DNA from 2 places in the Shigella dysenteriae genome. Region 1 is predicted to be linked to the other one. Evidence: predicted binding sites of a transcription regulator. Region 1 holds the regulator's gene; the other holds the start of a gene.
The links. Region 1 encodes PhoB, which activates phosphate uptake and scavenging genes when phosphate is short. Its sites were predicted from a motif close to CTGTCATAAAACTGNCNNAT; they were not measured.
Positions count from the first base shown of each region.

Region 2: a site for PhoB is predicted at 3,108-3,127, ahead of opgB (phosphatidylglycerol--membrane-oligosaccharide glycerophosphotransferase). Genes of this name have one in related genera too.

Region 1 covers NZ_CP055055.1:1,103,146-1,108,092, forward strand. Annotated here, with positions in the region: gene sbcC (exonuclease subunit SbcC) at 1-1,278, opposite strand, end outside; gene sbcD (exonuclease subunit SbcD) at 1,275-2,477, opposite strand; gene phoB (phosphate response regulator transcription factor PhoB) at 2,667-3,356, shown strand; gene phoR (phosphate regulon sensor histidine kinase PhoR) at 3,414-4,709, shown strand.
Region 2 covers NZ_CP055055.1:558,960-563,906, forward strand. Annotated here, with positions in the region: gene lgoD (L-galactonate oxidoreductase) at 1-585, shown strand, start outside; gene opgB (phosphatidylglycerol--membrane-oligosaccharide glycerophosphotransferase) at 724-3,015, opposite strand; gene yjjA (DUF2501 domain-containing protein YjjA) at 3,269-3,763, opposite strand; gene dnaC (replicative helicase loader DnaC) at 3,812-4,549, opposite strand; gene dnaT (primosomal protein DnaT) at 4,552-4,947, opposite strand, start outside.

The DNA.
Region 1 (4,947 bases):
CTGACGCAGTGGGCGTTGCTCGGCATGTTGCGCCAGGGCGCTAGCAACTTCATCGGCGGTTAACGTCAACGTGATCGCCGCAAGCGCATTAAGTTTTTGCTCTGCATGGGTTAACTGTTGCTGCCATTGCCGCAGATGCTCGCGATCGCTGGTTTGTTGGGAGAACTGCGCACGCCAACCCGCCAGTTCGTTGTTCCACTGACGGAAGCGGTCGTGTTCCTGTAGCCAGGCATTCAGACTTTGTTGCTGCTGCTGTAATTCTGCTGACTGCTTCGCCGCGTGGTGGCGAATGCTCGCGCGAAGCGCCATTGTGCTCTGTAAGCGAGTATTTACTTCTTCAATCTGCTGGCGAGTATGCGCCAGCGCCGCGCTGTGTTCTGCGATGCGTTCCCAGTGTGGACGAAGATTTCGTGCCGGTTGTGCCAGACTGAGCGCCGCCAGTTGAGGTTGCGCTTTTTCTTCTTCGGCTAACGCCTGTTGCAAGGCCTGTTGACGGCGGCTGGCTTCTTGCTGCAATTCGTCCAGACGCGTTAACCAGTTTAGTGATTGTTGTTCTTGCTGCTGCGCGGTAAGTAACTGTTTTTCTTCGTCAGTAAGTACCTGCAAACTCGCTGTCAGCGATTGCACTTGTTCCGGCGTGAGCAACGCGACGCCGCTGGCCTGCGCTTGCAGCTTCTCCAGCTCAGTGCGGGCCGATTTGTGCTGCTCAAAAACCATCGCCGAGATTTGCCCGTAGATTTCAGTGCCGGTTAACTCCTCGAGCAATTCCGCGCGTTCTTTGGGTTTGGCATTCAGGAAGGCAGCAAATTGCCCCTGCGAAAGCAGCATCGAACGGGTGAAGCGCCCGTAATCCAGTCCGGTTAACGTCGCCGTCAGTTCCAGCTTATCTTTCACTTTGTCGGCGAGAATTTTGCCATCGGCGCAGCGCGCCAGCTCTACGCGTGGCACCTGCAAATTACCGTCGGGTTGGTTACGCGCCCGATTCTGGCTCCAGAACGCGCGATACGCTTCACCTTTCACTTCAAACTCCACCTCCGCCAGACATTCGGCGGTATCGCGGGTCATGAGATCATTTTGCGATTGTGAAACGTTAGAGAGACGCGGAGTTTCGTGATACAGCGCCAGACAAATGGCGTCCAGCAGGGTGGTTTTCCCCGCACCGGTTGGGCCGGTAATGGCAAACAGCCCGTTGCTGGCGAACGGCTCGCGGGTGAAATCAATCTTCCATTCGCCTTTTAATGAGTTCAGGTTTTTCAGGCGCAGGCTGAGAATTTTCATGCTTCGTGTTCTCCGGCGAGGGTATGCAACGTCGTGGTGAAAAGATGCTGCAGACGTTGCTGCTGCGACTCATCCAGTTCTTCCAGTGCCAGACGGCGATTGAACACCTCTTCGACGCTGAGTTCGCTGAGGGTTTCACGCTGTTGGCTGGCTAACACACGCTCGCGCTGTTCACGACTCCGGCGTACCAGTAATACTTCAACAGGCAATGATTCGGTTAATGTCTGGATTTTGCGCTGAATATCATGCAGATACTCATCAGTAGTGATTTCGATATCCAGCCAGACAGGCGGCTCCTGCGATACATCGCGCCACTGTTCCAGCTGTGCGGTAATCGACGCCAGATCGCCTTTCAGCACTGCCATGGGTTGCGTTACCGGTACGTTCAGGTTTTCCACGCTCTCTAATTTGCCGTTTGAAAATGTCACCAGATGGACATATTTACTCTTTCCGCATTCATCAAAACTCAGTGGAATGGGGGAGCCGCAATAGCGAATATGTTCCATGCCGCCAATAATCTGTGCGCGGTGAATATGCCCGAGCGCGATGTAGTCGGCTGGTGGAAAGTTTTGTGCCGGAAACGCGTCCAGCGTGCCAATATAAATGTCACGCACGGCGTCACTTTTACTGGCCCCCACGGTCGTTAAATGTCCCGTGGCGATGATGGGCAGAGGCTGATCGCCGCGCAGTTTGCAGGCATCGGCATAGTGTTGTTGATAATAATCAGTAATAGCTGCCAGCAAATGCTGCTGTTTTTCAATTCCGTTAAGCCCCGCCTGGCTGGTAATAATGTCACGCGGACGTAAAAACGGTATGGGACACAGCACTGCGCCTGGCGTCCCGTCGCGACGAGGCAAGATTTGCGGCGCATGTCCGGCGCTGGCGACCACGGTCGTATTGAGGAACGCCATGATATCGCGCGATTCATTCAGCGTGGCGACCGAGTCATGGTTTCCTGCCAGTACCACCAGATGACAGCCAGTTTGCTGTAAATTGACAACAAAACGGTTGTATAACGTGCGGGCGTAACTGGGCGGCGAGCCGGTATCGAAAACATCACCGGCAACAATAATCGCATCCACCTGATGGGTTTGTGCTGTCTCCAGCAGCCAGTCAAGAAAAGCCTGATGTTCAGCTTCGCGGCTTTTACTATAGAAGTTCTGGCCGAGATGCCAGTCTGAGGTGTGAAGGATGCGCATAACGGTTCCCTGGCGAAAAAGCATGGGCGCGATTATACCCAAACAGATGTGCCATTTGCTTTTTTCTGCGCCACGGAAATCAATAACCTGAAGATATGTGCGACGAGCTTTTCATAAATCTGTCATAAATCTGACGCATAATGACGTCGCATTAATGATCGCAACCTATTTATTACAACAGGGCAAATCATGGCGAGACGTATTCTGGTCGTAGAAGATGAAGCTCCAATTCGCGAAATGGTCTGCTTCGTGCTCGAACAAAATGGCTTTCAGCCGGTCGAAGCGGAAGATTATGACAGTGCTGTGAATCAACTGAATGAACCCTGGCCGGATTTAATTCTCCTTGACTGGATGTTACCTGGCGGCTCCGGTATCCAGTTCATCAAACACCTCAAGCGCGAGTCGATGACCCGGGATATTCCAGTGGTGATGTTGACCGCCAGAGGGGAAGAAGAAGATCGCGTGCGCGGCCTTGAAACCGGCGCGGATGACTATATCACCAAGCCGTTTTCGCCGAAGGAGCTGGTGGCGCGAATCAAAGCGGTAATGCGCCGTATTTCGCCAATGGCGGTGGAAGAGGTGATTGAGATGCAGGGATTAAGTCTCGACCCGACATCTCACCGGGTGATGGCGGGCGGAGAGCCGCTGGAGATGGGGCCGACAGAATTTAAACTGCTGCACTTTTTTATGACGCATCCTGAGCGCGTGTACAGCCGCGAGCAGCTGTTAAACCACGTCTGGGGAACTAACGTGTATGTGGAAGACCGCACGGTCGATGTCCACATTCGTCGCCTGCGTAAAGCACTGGAGCCCGGCGGGCATGACCGCATGGTGCAGACCGTGCGCGGTACAGGATATCGTTTTTCAACCCGCTTTTAACGCCTTGCTCATCGGACGCAGAGCAGGGCTTATGATTTCTTAACTGGAGTATCTTACGTGCTGGAACGGCTGTCGTGGAAAAGGCTGGTGCTGGAGCTGCTACTTTGCTGCCTCCCGGTTTTCATCCTGGGTGCATTTTTTGGTTACCTGCCCTGGTTTTTGCTGGCATCGGTAACGGGACTGCTTATCTGGCATTTCTGGAATTTATTGCGCCTTTCATGGTGGCTGTGGGTGGATCGTAGTATGACCCCGCCACCGGGGCGTGGTAGCTGGGAACCGCTACTATACGGCTTACACCAGATGCAGCTGCGAAATAAAAAACGCCGCCGTGAACTGGGCAATCTGATTAAACGCTTTCGTAGCGGCGCGGAGTCGCTGCCCGACGCAGTGGTGCTGACCACGGAAGAGGGCGGTATTTTCTGGTGTAACGGTCTGGCGCAACAGATTCTTGGTTTGCGCTGGCCGGAAGATAACGGGCAGAACATCCTTAACCTGCTGCGTTACCCGGAGTTTACGCAATATCTGAAAACGCGTGATTTTTCTCGCCCGCTCAATCTGGTGCTCAACACCGGGCGGCATCTGGAAATTCGCGTCATGCCTTATACCCACAAACAGTTGCTGATGGTGGCGCGTGATGTCACGCAAATGCATCAACTGGAAGGGGCGCGGCGCAACTTTTTCGCCAACGTAAGCCATGAGTTACGCACGCCATTGACCGTGTTACAGGGTTACCTGGAGATGATGGATGAGCAACCGTTGGAAGGCGCGGTACGTGAAAAAGCGTTGCACACCATGCGCGAGCAGACCCAGCGGATGGAAGGGCTGGTGAAGCAATTGCTGACGCTGTCGAAAATTGAAGCCGCGCCGACGCATTTGCTCAATGAAAAGGTTGATGTGCCGATGATGCTGCGCGTTGTTGAGCGCGAGGCTCAGACTCTGAGTCAGAAAAAACAGACATTTACCTTTGAGATAGATAACGGCCTCAAGGTGTCTGGCAACGAAGATCAGCTACGCAGTGCGATTTCGAACCTGGTCTATAACGCCGTGAATCATACGCCGGAAGGCACGCATATCACCGTACGCTGGCAGCGAGTGCCGCACGGTGCCGAATTTAGCGTTGAAGATAACGGACCGGGCATTGCACCGGAGCATATTCCGCGCCTGACCGAGCGTTTTTATCGCGTTGATAAAGCGCGTTCCCGGCAAACCGGCGGTAGCGGATTAGGGTTAGCGATCGTGAAACATGCGGTGAATCATCACGAAAGTCGCCTGAATATTGAGAGTACAGTAGGAAAAGGAACACGTTTCAGTTTTGTTATCCCGGAACGTTTAATTGCCAAAAACAGCGATTAATCCGCCTTTGTCATCTTTTATTGCCATAAGCCAGCCGATGCTGGCTTATTTTCTTTGCAGTCAAAATACGGGCGCTAGATTTTACAACGGTTGGTGATTTTTTGTTCGCATGATTAGCCATGTCTTTTTCACGGAAATAGTGTTTTATACTGGTTGGTGATTTCTTATCGCTATATACCTCTGGTTTTTAGATCCCTCCTTGCTTTAAAACGTTATAAGCGTTTAAATTGCGCTTCAG
Region 2 (4,947 bases), 540 kb from region 1:
CCTTTCGCTATTAGCGCTCATGCGGTGCGTCGCGCAGCCATTGCTCCCGGCGAGCAGGTGCTGGTGGTCGGGGCGGGGCCAATCGGTCTGGGCGCGGCGGCAATCGCTAAAGCCGATGGCGCACAGGTGGTGGTGGCGGATACCAGTCCGGCGCGCCGTGAACATGTGGCAACGCGTCTGGAATTACCTGTACTGGACCCGTCAGCCGAAGATTTTGACGCGCAGCTACGGGCGCAGTTTGGTGGTTCGCTGGCGCAGAAAGTGATCGACGCGACAGGTAATCAACATGCGATGAATAACACGGTAAATCTGATTCGTCACGGCGGCACGGTGGTATTTGTCGGCCTGTTTAAAGGTGAGTTGCAGTTCTCCGATCCGGAATTCCATAAAAAAGAAACGACGATGATGGGCAGCCGCAACGCCACGCCGGAAGATTTTGCTAAAGTCGGTCGACTGATGGCGGAAGGAAAAATCACTGCCGACATGATGTTAACCCATCGCTATCCGTTCGCCACGCTGGCAGAAACCTACGAGCGCAATGTGATTAACAATCGTGAGTTGATTAAGGGTGTAATTACTTTCTGATAAGGCGAGATTATTAAAGTTGCCATGCAGCGTCCGGGGAAGTGTTGGGCGCTGTTTTTTTCTGTTTCTCAATGATGTTTTGTAGGCCGCAGAAGGTGTGTAGGTCGCACCTTATGCGACCTACACATCAGTCAGGAATTATCCTTCACGTTCCACCACTTTAATTTCCACCATGCCGATCCCGAGCTTACGCGGCGAGTGTCCGAGGATATTCCCTTCGTTGGTTGAGACAGGTTCCGGCGGCACAATTACCAGTGTGTCGGCATCGGTTGGGTTATCGAAATGCAGTGTGGTGGTGGTCACTTCATTGCCCAGCACAAGGGTTTGTTCTTCATTGCCTACGCGTACCGGAATAGGACGGCTGGCGTTATTGCCGTATGCTTTGGCGGTAATCACCAGGTCAAATTTCTTCGGCAGCGGATGCTTGTACTCGATTTTTACTTCATCGCCCAGCTGAGCGTTGGACCAGCGGCCCCACGACTCCGGACGGGAAATCCCGCTAAACTGTTTCACCTCTTCTGGCGCACCGGCGACGTTGAAGATGAAACTGTCGGCTTTGTAGCGAATATCGTTATCAACAATTTTCAGCGTATCGACATTGCTTTTGTAACGCGCCATGTCGATGACCGTATCTTTAAATGCCGTTTTGCCCTTCCACATTGTTTTATCAACATGCTGGACAATTTGCTGACCGCCAAGCTGCCCCTGCGAGACACACCAGTCGGTGGAGAGTGCCAGTTCCGGAGCCCAAAGTTGTGCCATCTTGTAGCAACGGTCAACCCAGACGAAATTGTCGCGTGGAGCGAAATCGGCCAGCTGGAAACGCAGCGGTGCTGAGTATTCACTTTCCGGCAGCGGTTCTACGCGCTTGTCTGAAACCCGCAACAGCAGCGGCAAACGGAAATGGCTACCCGAGAAGGCAATCATGTTTTTCTGCTGGTCGATAGTGAACTCTTTCATCTCTTTAGGGAATTTCCACAGGCGGATGATATCTGGCTTCCACGCCAATGTTTTCTCTTTGATATTGAGGAAGATTTCCGACATCGACTGCCCGGATAAACTGCTACGACCAAGTCCGAGATAGTTATCGCCACCGAGAATGTCCAGCACCGTCGCGCCGTTATCCATCGTGTTACGCTTCACTGCCAGCGTCTCTTGCTGCGGCTTGTCGCCACGAATGACAAAAAACAGGTTATTGCGATCCTGCTTATTAAGGTATTTCCACGCCGTGTTGTTCATCGCTAAATGGTCAGAAGAGACGACGATGACGGTATCTTTAAACCACGGTGACGCTTTGATTTTGTTGATAAACGCCGCGATATTCTCCTGGCTGCAACTTACCGCGCTGAATGACTGGTTCGGCTTACCGTCAAAATCATATTTTTTGCGGTTACAGGTACGCGAGATAAAACCATCCGGGTGATGGGTATCGACTGTCAGGGTAAACAGTGAGAATCGCTGACCTGAGCGGGAAAGCTCTTCAAACTTTTTCCACGCTTCATCGAGAACGGTATCGTCGTAGAATCCCCAGTCGTTGCGATAGTGCGGGTCGGCCACCACGCTTTTCAGCTCTTCTGAGCCGTATAAGTGGTCGAAGCCATGCGACTTCAGGAACACATCTTTACCGGCAAAACGCAGATTCGCGCCCTGCACGAAATAGTTCTGATAACCCGAGTTTTTCAGGATATCGCCCAGACAGATGTTCTGCGGGAAGAAGCTGGAGACAGAGGCGGAGGCGTTGCCTTCAAAGGGGGCAAACAGCGGTATGCCGCACTGAGAAGCCACCATGCCCGCAATCGTGTAATCCGTTCCTGGCAGCTGCTGCGTGTGGCTGAAATCCAGGCCTTCATTTTTCAACGCGCCCAGTTCAGGCGTGAGATCCGGGAAAGCTTCGTTATCAAAATAGGTCCGCTCGAGACTTTCGCCGTAGATATAAACCAGGTTGAGTTTCGGGTCAGGGATAGTTTTCGACGGCTCTTTATAATAAGCCGCAAAGTCCGGGTCGCCATCGCGTGACTGGGATTTCACCAGTTCCGTTATCTGACGAAATGCCGGGCTGGCGTCCACCGAACCCAGCGCCAGTAAGAGCGCCAGCAGGCTGTAACCAAAATGGTGCGGATGATGGCGACGACGGCGCAGGATCCAGCCCAGCGCACCGAACACCGCTGTCAGCCCCAGCACAATGCCGATACCCGGCAGGATGTATTTGCTGACGCCAGCACCGGTCAGGCTGTTGGTTAAGGTATAGAGAACCGCGTCGTTAATACCATCGCCAGTAAAATAGTCGCTGGCAAACAGGGTGATATTTAAAACGACAAATAGCCCCAGCACCGTTAATGTGGCTGCAAACCACCAGGTGTTACGTCCCGCTTTCCATGCGTAAATCAGCACAGAGGCGAGAAAAAGGGCGAAAGAGAGTAGTTCTGACAACGGGCGATCCTCACTAAACCGGGCCGTTTAGCCAACGTTTAAGCTTTTTGAGAAGCACAATGTAATGGCGTCGCCATATTGCTGCAATTCTAGTGTCAAAAAAATGCGATGTTGTTAGGAATTAGTTTATAAACAGACTTTTTTGATCGCGGTCGCTTCCCGTGTAACAGGGGGAAAACCGTCCAGGAGCAGGGAAAAGGGCAGGAGAGAGCCGCGTCAGCCGGGTAACAGCTAAAACGCGGCGTTTCGCGGTTCAGGAAATGAAGTTCAGCCCCTGCTTTAACACCAGATCGCAGGCTTTGGTTTTCACCTTTTCTGCCAGCGGAGTCGTTCCGATGTTATCCAGATTGAGTTGCTGACCATCTTTGGTTTTCAGCAAACCCTGAATGCCGTCCAGATAGTTGGTGTCTTCTTTTTGCTCTTCACTGTTCAGGCCCAGCTTTTCCAGCACCTGATTCTTGATGTTTTCGGCATCGGTTACCGACGCCAGCTTTTGCTTCGCGCAGTATTGCAGAATGCCTGCGGCATTGTTCATGTTATCTGCGCTTAAGGCCTGGTTTCCGCTGCTAAGCAAGTTAGTTAATGACGCGAGCGACCAACCGCCTTCCTGTGTCGTGCTGTTTTGGTTGCCAAGTTCGCTGGTGGCGCTGGAGAGCGCATCTTTCCAGGACGCAGCATGCACCCCGGTGGAAATTAATGCGCTGGCGGCAATGGCACAGCACAGAAGATGTTTAACAGTTTTCATCATCATTACTCAAGGTGGAATTGTGTCGCAGTATACCGCCAGAAACGGGGATTAATACTCTTTACCTGTTACCCGGCTACGGTAGCTATCCCAGTTGAAGATCACCCACAAACTGTTACCCAGGCGCATACGGTCCATCACGCGTTCGCCCAGCAACTTGGTCATCTCTTCCATATTACTGTTGGTCAGCATCCCGGTTGGGCGTTTGGAAGAAGAGCGGCGATCGACGATCTGGTTGATGATCACTTTTTCGTATTTCGATTCGGTCTGCACGCCGATCTCATCGATCACCAGCAGATCAACGTTGCTCAGATCGTTAAGCAGTTGTTCTTCGCTGGTACCGCTATTCCTGAAGGTATCTTTCATCGCCGACATAATATCGGCCACGGTGATGATCAATACGGATTTACCGCGTAGCAGCAGCTCGTTGCAGATTGCCGCCGCCAGATGGTTTTTGCCGGTTCCTGGCTTACCAGAAAAGATGAAGCTGGCGATGTTGCCGTCAAACTCTTCGACGTACTGGCGCGCTTTGCTTAACGCATTCATCTGCCCTTCACACTCAACGCGATAGTTCTCAAAGGAGCAGTTCTGATGCAGTGGACGAATACCGGAGCGGTTAAAGGTGCGCTGCATTTTCATCGCCCGATTTTCACGTTCGAGAGCGGCGGAGCGGATCGCTCCTTGTTCTTTCTGCCAGGCCAGTAGTTCTTCACCCGTTTTGAATGCAGGTTTGATATGGGCAGGCATCATTTTTTGCAGGCGTTGCATCAGGTCGCCAACGTTTTTCATCGTTACCCTCTGAATCCTGGTGGAATTTGGCTGTCAGGTTCGCTGACCGTATTCACATCTCGTTTCGGCAGTCCGCCGTTGCTGGCACGACCGATTTGCAGGCTGCGCGCCAGTTTTTGTTGCCACTGCACATGGTGAAAGACTTTACCTTCCGCCTGCCAGTAGGCAATGAATGAGGCCAGTTCTTCGGTGGTCACCGGCTCTCTTAGCGCCACGCCCCATAGCGCCGCCAGGCGGATAAAGTCGGCATCGGGTTGCCAGTCCGGATACATGGCGAATTTCCCCATGGGGACAGCAACGGGAGCGGCTTGCGGTTCCTGATAGAGTTGATCGTCCAGAGCGACATCGCTTCCCGGACGCGCCAGCTTTTCTTCCAGCGCCAGCAGTTCAGCCAGGCG